One region of the Pseudoalteromonas sp. NEC-BIFX-2020_015 genome, then DNA from elsewhere that is predicted to be linked to it. Evidence: predicted binding sites of a transcription regulator. Region 1 holds the regulator's gene; the other holds the start of a gene.
The links. The regulator sigma-54, encoded in region 1, starts transcription at its own class of promoters, with help from an activator protein. The targets are predictions, from matches to a motif close to GTTGGCACGNNNNTNGNNT.
Positions count from the first base shown of each region.

Region 2: HH219_RS16605 (TorF family putative porin) is a predicted target of sigma-54. The motif match lies at 2,889-2,907, and genes of this name have one in related genera.

Region 1 covers NZ_JABCJL010000024.1:26,197-31,373, forward strand. The annotation lists gene HH219_RS16205 (HPr family phosphocarrier protein) at 1-68, opposite strand, end outside; gene rapZ (RNase adapter RapZ) at 83-925, opposite strand; gene HH219_RS16215 (PTS sugar transporter subunit IIA) at 946-1,398, opposite strand; gene hpf (ribosome hibernation promoting factor) at 1,403-1,690, opposite strand; gene HH219_RS16225 (RNA polymerase factor sigma-54) at 1,720-3,216, opposite strand; gene lptB (LPS export ABC transporter ATP-binding protein) at 3,283-4,008, opposite strand; gene lptA (lipopolysaccharide transport periplasmic protein LptA) at 4,005-4,538, opposite strand; gene lptC (LPS export ABC transporter periplasmic protein LptC) at 4,528-5,082, opposite strand; gene kdsC (3-deoxy-manno-octulosonate-8-phosphatase KdsC) at 5,079-5,177, opposite strand, start outside.
Region 2 covers NZ_JABCJL010000025.1:10,984-15,979, forward strand. The annotation lists gene HH219_RS16585 (AsmA family protein) at 1-536, opposite strand, end outside; gene HH219_RS16590 (hypothetical protein) at 772-1,197, shown strand; gene HH219_RS16595 (helix-turn-helix transcriptional regulator) at 1,206-1,406, shown strand; gene HH219_RS16600 (hypothetical protein) at 1,555-2,718, shown strand; gene HH219_RS16605 (TorF family putative porin) at 3,009-3,686, shown strand; gene HH219_RS16610 (hypothetical protein) at 3,735-4,022, opposite strand; gene HH219_RS16615 (hypothetical protein) at 4,117-4,996, shown strand, end outside.

The DNA.
Region 1 (5,177 bases):
AATACACTGGCTGCACGGGCGTGTAAACCAAGCTTATTTTCTATTAAAAATGTATCTTCTAAACGCATTGGTTTCTCTTCGTTTATTCTTGTTCGCGATGGCGAATCTTCACATTACTATGGCTCATTGCAAAGCTTTCGCCAATGGTTTGTGCTAAATACACTGAACGATGTTGTCCACCGGTACAGCCGATTGCAATTGTTAAGTAGCTACGATTATTGCGTTCAAGGTGTGGTAACCATGTTTGCATAAAAGTTTGAATTTGCCATGTGAATTTTTGCACTATGCTGTGACTCGCTAAATAATCTTTTACCGGTTGATCAAGCCCTGTTAGTGGCTTTAATTCAGGTTCCCAGTGTGGGTTTGGTAAAAAGCGCGCATCAAATACATAATCAGCTCCCTTAGGAATGCCATGCTTAAAACCAAATGACTCAAATGTAATGATCAGTTTTTTATCTTTTTTGCCTAAGATTTTTTCGCGAATTGATTCAGCCAGCTGGTGGACACTTAAATCGGTTGTATCAAGAATAAAGTCGGCGCGGGTAATGAGTACATCTAATAGCACTTTTTCTTGTTTAATGGCTAAATCAAGTGGCAGTGAATCTAAAGAAAGTGGGTGTAAACGGCGTGTTTCAGAAAAGCGCTTAATGAGCGTTTGGTCGTCACTGTCTAGATAAAATAGAGTTGGGTTTGCAAACCCCGGAAGATACTCAAGAATATCATTAAACTCTTGCTGTTCTTTGGGTAAGTTACGCACATCAATACTGACGGCAATCTTATCGTAGTTATCAGATACACTGCGTACTAACGACGGTAATAAGTTTACAGGGATATTATCAACACAATAATAGCCAAGGTCTTCTAATACACGCAAAGCGACAGATTTACCTGACCCTGAGCGCCCACTGATGATAATTAATTCCATGTAAACTCTCCTTCTTTTAACTACGACTGTTCAACAATGACTTGATATAGATCTTGGTCTGTTTTTGCGCTACGTATTTGTTTACAAAACTCTTTGTCGTTGAGTTTATCAGCAATTGTAGCTAACGTCTTTAAATGAAGTTCACTGTCACCATCAGGTACGATGAGTGCAACAAAAATATCGACGGGGCGATTATCAATGGCATCAAAATTGATTGGTTGTTCGCTTACTAAAATTAAAGCGAGTGGTTCTTGTGCGCCACTCATGCGACCATGCGGGATCGCGATACCACGGCCAATACCTGTACTACCTAATTTTTCTCTATTTAATAGAGCACTCAATATGTCTTGTTGTGATAAGTGAGGAAGCCGTTCATGAGCCAATTGGCTGATAAATTCGAGGATACGTTTTTTGCTATTAAAAAGGACCGCAGCTTTACTGCAGTCCTGACAAGTAAGTGAACTTAGTTTCATAGTGTTAGTGTCGAGCGTGCTTCTCTTTGTGTTTGATAACTTGACGGTCGAGTTTATCGATGAGCCCGTCAATCGCGGCATACATGTCCTGGTGCTGCGTTGAGGCAAATAGCTCTGCGCCACTGACATGTAATGTTGCTTCTGCTTTTTGGTTGAGCTTTTCTACGTCAAGAATAACATGGACATTGTTGATGTGATCAAAATGCCTCTCAAGCTTCGCAAACTTATTGTTTACATAGTCTCTTAATGAATCAGTAATTTCTACGTGACGACCAGTTAAATTTAGTTGCATAAGCATTTTCCTTCTTGTGGTTTTACGCCTTAAATCAAGCTTTTACGTTGATTTGACGGTGGAATAGCTAGCGATTCACGGTACTTTGCTATTGTTCGTCTAGCTACTTTGATACCTTGCTCTGCCAATATATCTGCAATTTTACTATCACTCAATGGTTTAGCTGAGTTTTCTGCTGCAATCAATTTTTTTATGAGTGCACGAATTGCTGTCGATGAGCATTCTCCGCCATTTTCGGTACTGACATGGCTTGAGAAAAAATACTTTAACTCAAAAATACCACGTGGTGTATGCATGTACTTCTGGGTTGTTACCCGGGAGATTGTTGATTCATGCATTTCAACCATTTCAGCAACATCGTTTAATACCATAGGTCGCATAGCCTCGGGGCCATGCTCAAAAAAACCTTGCTGCTGTTTAACAATGCAGTTCGTTACTTTGAGTAATGTGTCATTACGACTTTCTAGGCTTTTTATAAACCATTTAGCTTCTTGTAAATGAGAGCGAATAAATTGGCTGTCAGTGCTCGATTTTACAGAGCGCGACATCGCCGCATATTGGCTGTTAACTCTAATTTTTGGCATGCTATCAGGGTTGAGCTCTACCACCCAGCGGCCTTTAATTTTTTTCACTGACACGTCGGGAATAACGTACTCTGACTCTTCTCGAACTATGGTATCCGCAGGCTTTGGATTAAGGCTGTGGATGAGTGTCATTACTTCTTTTAGTTCATCTTCCTTTAGCTTAGTCTTTTTCATCAAAGTACGATAGTCGCGACTAGCTAATAAATCGATATGATCAGTTAAAATCATTTTTGTTTCGCTAATCCAAGGCGTTGCAGGATCAAATTGATTTAGCTGAATACATAAACATTCAGGTAGGCTGCGTGCAGCAATACCGACCGGATCAAATAACTGAATACGCTTTAATACCGCTTGAACTTCATCAAGTTCAATTTCTTCTTCGTTATTACCTTTGTTTAGGCTTTCAGCAATGTCTTCACAGCTTAATGTAAGAATACCTGAGTCATCAACCGCTTCGACAATGGCTATCGCGATAGCTTCGTCAGTCGGACTAAAATGTGTCAGCTGTAGTTGCCACATAAGGTGATCGTGGAGGGTTTCAGATGAAGCGCCTTGATAAATAGATTCATCTTCAGGCATTGGCCCTGATGAAGAGCTTGGTGCGGCGCTCATGTATTCATCCCATGTAACATCCATCGCCATTTCGTCGCTTACGGTATCTTTTGCTAGCGCTTCACTGCTTTCTTGTTCGTATTCACTTGGCGTGTCATCAGCAGAGGCACTGACAGTTTGATCATCAGTATCTTGTTTTTGTTCGTTCTTACCACCTGATTCATCACCAAAGTCATTTTCATCGACCTCAAGTAATGGATTGCTATCTAGTGCTTCTTGGATCTCTTGTTGAAGATCTAATGTGCTCAACTGCAACAAACGAATAGCTTGTTGTAGTTGTGGTGTCATTGTAAGTTGCTGGCCCATGCGCAGCTGGAGTGATTGCCTCATGTATCTCTAACAATCCTTTTATTGTTGTCATAATTAAGTCTAGCAGAACCTTAGCCGGGCGTGGCTTTATAGCCTAAATTGCTCACCCAAATAAACGTCGCGGACTGTTTGGTCGGCAAGTACATGCTCAGGAGTGCCTGATGCAATTAACTCCCCATGAGAAACTATGTAGGCTTTTTCACAAACATCAAGGGTTTCTCGTACATTGTGGTCGGTAATAAGTACGCCTATCCCACGGTTTTTAAGATGTTCAATAATCTTCTTTATATCTAACACCGAAATAGGATCAACGCCAGCAAAAGGCTCATCTAACAGGATAAATTTAGGGTTTGCGGCTAAAGCGCGAGCAATTTCAACGCGACGGCGTTCACCACCAGATAATGCCATACCTTGACTATCACGGATGTGCTGAATGCTAAATTCATCAAGTAAGCCATCAAGCGCTTCTTCACGAGCTTGTTTATTTAGCTCTTTACGGGTTTCGAGTATCGCCATCAGGTTTTGGTAAACGGTCAGTTTGCGAAATATCGAAGATTCTTGCGGTAAATAGCCAATCCCTAAACGTGCACGGCTGTGCATTGGCAATAAGGTGATGTCGTTATCATCTATGCTTATTTGACCTTTGTCGCTTGGCACTAATCCTACAATCATGTAAAAAGTGGTGGTTTTGCCTGCGCCATTAGGGCCAAGTAAGCCAACAATGCTGCCAGCGCTGACTTCTAAGCCTACATTTTTTACTACTTGGCGGCCTTTATAACTTTTTGCTAAAAACTCAGCTTTTAATGTGCTCATGGCTGACCTTTTTCGTTATCTTTTTTAGTGTTTACTGGGACTAATATTGTATGCACTCGTTCGTCTGAATTTTCATCTTTTTCAGCGCTAATTAATTGTTGGTCCATGTCGTATGTAATACTTTTGGCATTAATCTTTTGACCTGCTTGAGTGACTTGGGCGTTACCGATTAAAGTTAAATAGCGTTTATCAACATCGTAACGAACCTCATTGGCGCTGGCGCTCATAATTGTGCCATCTGTTTGTTTTTCTTCAAAGTATGCAGGGCTTCCAGTGGCAACAAGCAGCTGCTTATTATCACCTAAATCTTCACGTTTGTGCACTTCTAGGTGATCAGCTGTGATACGACGATTACCATGGATTATCTCTACGTTTTTTTCAAAAATACCGACATTTTTTTTCAGCTGTGCAAGCTGTTTATCAGCGCTTATCGATACTTGTTCTGCAAGTGGAAGAGTACCTTCAGCAAAGCTTGAAAGGGCAATGAACAAGCTAGGTATTACAAGTAAGTGAGCAAATTTATTGGTCATAATATATGGTTCGCGTATGGTTAATAAGTTCTACCACTTCGGCTTTTAAGTCGGCTCTAAGGCCGCGTCCGGTGGTCTTTAAATTTGGTCCGATTAATTCAACAGGCTGTTCTGAACTCATGGTTTGTTGTTCAATATCAACCAAGATATTATCGGCATTAATATGCTTAATCATTGCGTTGTTTGTGAGATTTTTAGCAACAACATTGCCTTCTAAAATCAACTGGTTATTTTCATATAATGTGGCTTCTTGCGCATTGATTTGCCACGTTTGCTGTTGATTATATAAAGTAAAAATAGGCTTTTCAAAGTAAGTAAATCCTAACTGCTGATAAAGTTCCATTTTTGCTGCGGTTACTTTGTGGCTAATTTTACCTTGCTCATCAAATGCGGTTTGCTTTAATTCGACCGCGGTATAATCAGGTTTTGCTATCACATCTTCTTGATTTTTTACCGTGGTCGTTGTTTGGCTAAAGTACGGGAGCCACAACCACGCCATAAAACCTATAAATAATACGCTTAATATTAAACGCGCACTATTCATGAGCTAGTCCCTTCACTGGTCAATGGTTTTCCATTAACTAGCATTAATAGGTCAGTTAGCTCGCGTACTGCACCAAAGCCACCGGGTAGCATTGT
Region 2 (4,996 bases), on a different contig from region 1:
TCGTTTATTTCTTGCTTAACCCCTGTTTTTCCATCTAAGTAAACAAACTTTCCACCATAAATAGCCACTTCCCCTAACGAAATATCAAAATTTTCAGGTAATTTAACTGCACCACCATTTTGCTGTTGCTCAGCAGGTTTTGCTACCGCATCAAATAGTTGCCAATTAGCTTTACCGTTTTTATCCGTTTCAAGCAGAATATCTGGCTCATTGATCACAAACTTCTCTAGCTTCAGCTCACCACCAAATAATGAAAACCATGGGATGTGGATCGCAAGTTGCTGCATACTTGCCATATTTGCACGTGAGCCGCTTTTCATATTGGCAAAATGCACATCTTCAAGTTCAAGCTTTAATGAAGGAAAAACCGATAATGTTTTATCCCCTTTAATCGTTAATGTACGTCCTGTGGTTTGTTCAACCTGCTGCGAGACTTTATTAAAGATTGCGTCTGTTGGTATTAAAAAAGGTGCCGCGACGATTAAAGCTACGAACAGCAAGAGTATTACACCAATTACTTTGAGTAGGGTTTTCATGATGATCCTTCGAATGTGCAAATAATGTTCTTATAATAGCGGGAGTAAGACCCAAAAGCATTGCTCCGCCTGTAAAAAATGAATTTTCCTCAGTCTATATTAATGACATGAATAGTCACTGAAACATTTTGATACCTTTAGGTTACAAAAAAACTTGACCCAATGATACCTTGAGGTTACATTGATACCTGTAGGTTACAAAAATATAAATTAACACTTTCACAGGATGGACTTTATGAAACAACAAGAGATTAAAACAGAAGAAAAATTTATGAGTCAGAACATATGGATTAGTTTAAGCGCTGGCATAGTTTGTTTACTTCTCAGTGTTTACTCACTAATAAAGCATGATATTGAGGGGCTTTTGATTGTTGGAATGAGCGTTTTATTTTATATGATTATAGTGATCATTTACGTTATTAAAGGGGGCTTTCCGTTAAAAATGTATTTTCAATACGCTTATAAAGATGAGTTTCTAAACACCATTGACACTAATGCATATAAACACACAAGTATTGCATTTGGACTTTGCCTTCTTGGTGTTTTTTATAAAAGCGATGAAATACCTACCGAATTTTCGCATGCCGCTATGGCAGTATTCTACATAGGGATCATGCTTTTGGGATATGGCGCTTCATTGCTTTGGCAGAGCCGTGATTAGGAGTTAATGTGCACAACCATATAGCTGAATTTCGCAAAGCTGCAGGACTGTCGCAACAAGAACTAGCCGATGCGATTAGTGTGTCTCGTAAAACCATTAGCACAATCGAAACATCACGCTTTACACCGTCAGTGATCATTGCATTGAAGATAGCACAACACTTTAATACCTCTGTTGAGCATCTTTTTACGCTTGACGATGGTGATTAAACACTTTAAACGCAATCTTGTGTAGATTTGCATTAGCAAGATTGCATCCCCTTTATTCTTAGGTATGATGCATAGCCCTGTTGTTTTTAGGCTTTTTGCGCTAAAATTAAACAACTAAAAAATGTATATACTTGGAGTACCGTCCGGCATGAAAAAACTGCTTATTTCACCTTCACAAATGGCATTAGGCGATCAAGAAGGTCATATTTATCAAAATATCTTAAAGCAGGCTTCAGAGCTCAGCCTTAATCTAATGGCGGTGAAAATAGAAAATCATCCTGAAGACTTTTTAGGTTGGTGTTACGAACTGCTCAACGCTAGTCGCGATCGTATTAATTATGACTTACTTGAAAGCGCCCAATTACCTGTATTAAAAAAGCTCCATGACTTATTAATTTCAGCGATTAGCTTTTTGCAGTTAAAAACTCTACGTGTAGCCCCTTGGCCCGTAGTGAGTGTCTTTATAGAGCAACATAAAGATATATTAGCACTTGATGAGCAATTACGCCTTACAACTTATATTGCAAGCATTCGTGAACAAACATTAAAAGATATGATCCCTGAAGATTTACTCGCTTTTAGCGGTAAACACACTTCGTCTCTTGATCCTAGTAACTACAATTTTGATGTAGAATGGTTTAGTTCAACAAAAAGCGCGAAAGGTTTTCATTTAATGCTGGGTGATCTGCCTGCATTATTTGATGATGCACTCGCGCATATACCGCTTGAAGGCGAAGTAACTGAAGCTGATTACCAAGAATTTGTTGTTAAATATTTACTCGCGTTTAACGAAAGTAATGAAAAACCAACTCTCGCACCTGCAACTCGACTGCTTGCAATGCGTCGCCCGGATGTATTTACACCCATTAATAACACTCGCTTAGATGCACTTTGTTCAGCGCTGGCTATTACCAAATTAAATAACCGTGACTTTGCGCGCTATTGGCAAGATATTGTGCAAACAATTAATAATATGTCTTGGTTTAAAATGGCAAATGGCGAAAGTGAATTAGACCAACAGCTTGTTGCAATTAAAGCACTGCTGCCTTGTTTATTTTATTATGCTGATAAAAACACACCAGAGAACTCTAACTACATTAAGCTACTAAACAAACCTAAACGTGCAACTAGCACTGGCACAAAAAAGGTTCGTCGCGGTAAAGAATCAGCTGAAATATTAGTTGATCGCGCTCTAGCTGCTGAGGATATGCCTGAGCATATTCGTGCCAAACGTGATTCTATTATTAGCGAAGTGCAAAAAGGCCGTGGAGTTAATGAAACAATTAGCCTAATGCGCACAATCTTTGGCTAATTTACATTAAAATTGGTAAAAACCCGCTGCAATCGTTTTGTGCATGCGGGTTTTTTTATGCACCAAGAAAGTGCGTAATACTTACCTAATACAACCCACCCTCTTCCCTCTAAAAATTCACATCTTTGTTTTTAAAGTGATAAAAATATAAATGTGCAATTTCAATTCAACTTGGCACAAGCACTGCTAATATCTTATTAGACAACTAAAAAGGGCTCGCCAATTAATAGGCTGCAACCAACTAAAATAATTACGAGTCAATAAATCAGCATAACAACAGGATACCAAACATGATTAGACTAAAAACAGTGATTGCTATAAGCGCGCTTGCATTAATGGGAACAACATCAACAACAGCTTATGCAGAAGTAACAGCTAACGTAGCAGCAACTTCAAACTACTTATGGCGTGGACAAGAGCAAACTAATGGTGATGCTGCAATATCTGGTGGTATTGATTATGTAAACGAGTCTGGTTTTTACGCAGGTACTTGGGTATCCAATGCATCTTGGGCCGATGAAATGACCTATGAACTTGATTTTTACGCAGGCTTTGGTGGCGATATTAACGAAAATATCAGTTATGACGTCGGTTATATTTATTACGCATACCCTGATGCGGCATCATCTGCTGACGCTGATTTTTCTGAAATTTACGGTAGTCTCAGCATGGGCGGTTTCAGCTTTGGTGCATCTATTTTGGCAACGTCAGCGGCAAGTGGTGATGGATCTGACTTCGGTGACTCTTTATACCTAACCGCTGATTATGGCTTCGCTATTGGTAGTAACGGGACTGAAATGGCATTGCATGTTGGCCATTACTCAGGTGACTTTATAGGCGATGACAACATCATCGACTACGGTATTTCAATCTCTAAAGATGGCTTTACACTTGGCCTGTCTGATAACGATATCGATGGCTCAGATTTAAAAGCTTACGTTGCTTACTCTGTCGATTTTAATTTATAAAAAAGAATGTGTTACTTGCTGCAACACTAAGGGCCGCAAGGCCCTTTCTCAATCACGGTAAGCGGTAAGCAGTAAGCGGTAAGCGGTAAGCAGTAAGCAGTAAGCAGTAAGCGGTAAGCGGTAAGCGGTAAGCGGTAAGCGGTAAGCGGTAAGCGGTAAGCGGTAAGCGGTAAGCGGTAAGCGGTAAGCGGTAAGCCAAAATCTACTCAATTCAGATTTTATGTCAAGGCTTACCAAGCGCTCAGGGCGCTTAAAACTTACAAATGGTGAGCTTGGATGCATTAATAACCACGCATAAACGACTTGGTCAATCTCGCAGCTCTTCCCATCAAACATAAACAATGACTCATCAACAAAATGAAACAGTATATTTACATTTCCCCCCCCCCTGATATATTGTTTGATAACCAATCAAAGGGAATTGAATACGATGAATAAAATACTGCTTTTTATTTTGTTATTGCCAGCTTTTCTACTAGCAAAACATGTTTCAGCACAAGGGGATGGCCTTATTTGTAGTAATTACTGGCAGGCACAATTTTCAAGCTGTCCTGCAGATAAAATTGCTTTTATAAAACAACAAACCTACATACCTACTTTACAAGATAGCTGCAGTAATGGTGATGCTATTTGTATTGGTGATGCCAATAATCAGCCATTTTATCAACCTTACGCTATTTATAATATTGATGATAACGAAGCCAATAGATTCCAAGTCAAAATAGTCCCCAAGGTAGTTAACGCAAATGGTCTAGTGACTCAACAAGGCCACATCACCGTGCAACGCATAAACTCAACACAACACGAACGTGACTTTGTAAAGCACTTAAATGAAGCACAGCATTACCATAAACAAGTACAAGATACGCTGTTCTTCACTCAGAAAGATAGTGTCATGTATTCGGGGAGTGAACAGTCAACGGTAAAATCGTCTCTCAATGCCTGTAAAACTGCAATGAGCTACGTTAATAATGATAGTAACTGCGGAGGTATTTTAAACAACGAGATTCGTCTTGAAGTTCAAAATAATGCCAACGCAATTGCAGTCGTTGCTGCACTGGATAAAGCAAGCGCCTTTATTAATCTCGTTTTAGGCAATGTTGAAACTGACAAGTTAAATAAAATACTCAATTATGATGTAATTATGCGCTTTGATGATGGCAGTATGATAGTTGTCAACGTAGATGTAACTAGAGGGGTTGCAAAAATCATTGCTGATTTAGATGCTTCAAGTGCCGCTAATGGCCAAACCCTGAAAAAATATTTAGAATCTCAAAATGTTATTAAAGAATCTCACTCTCCTGATGAGC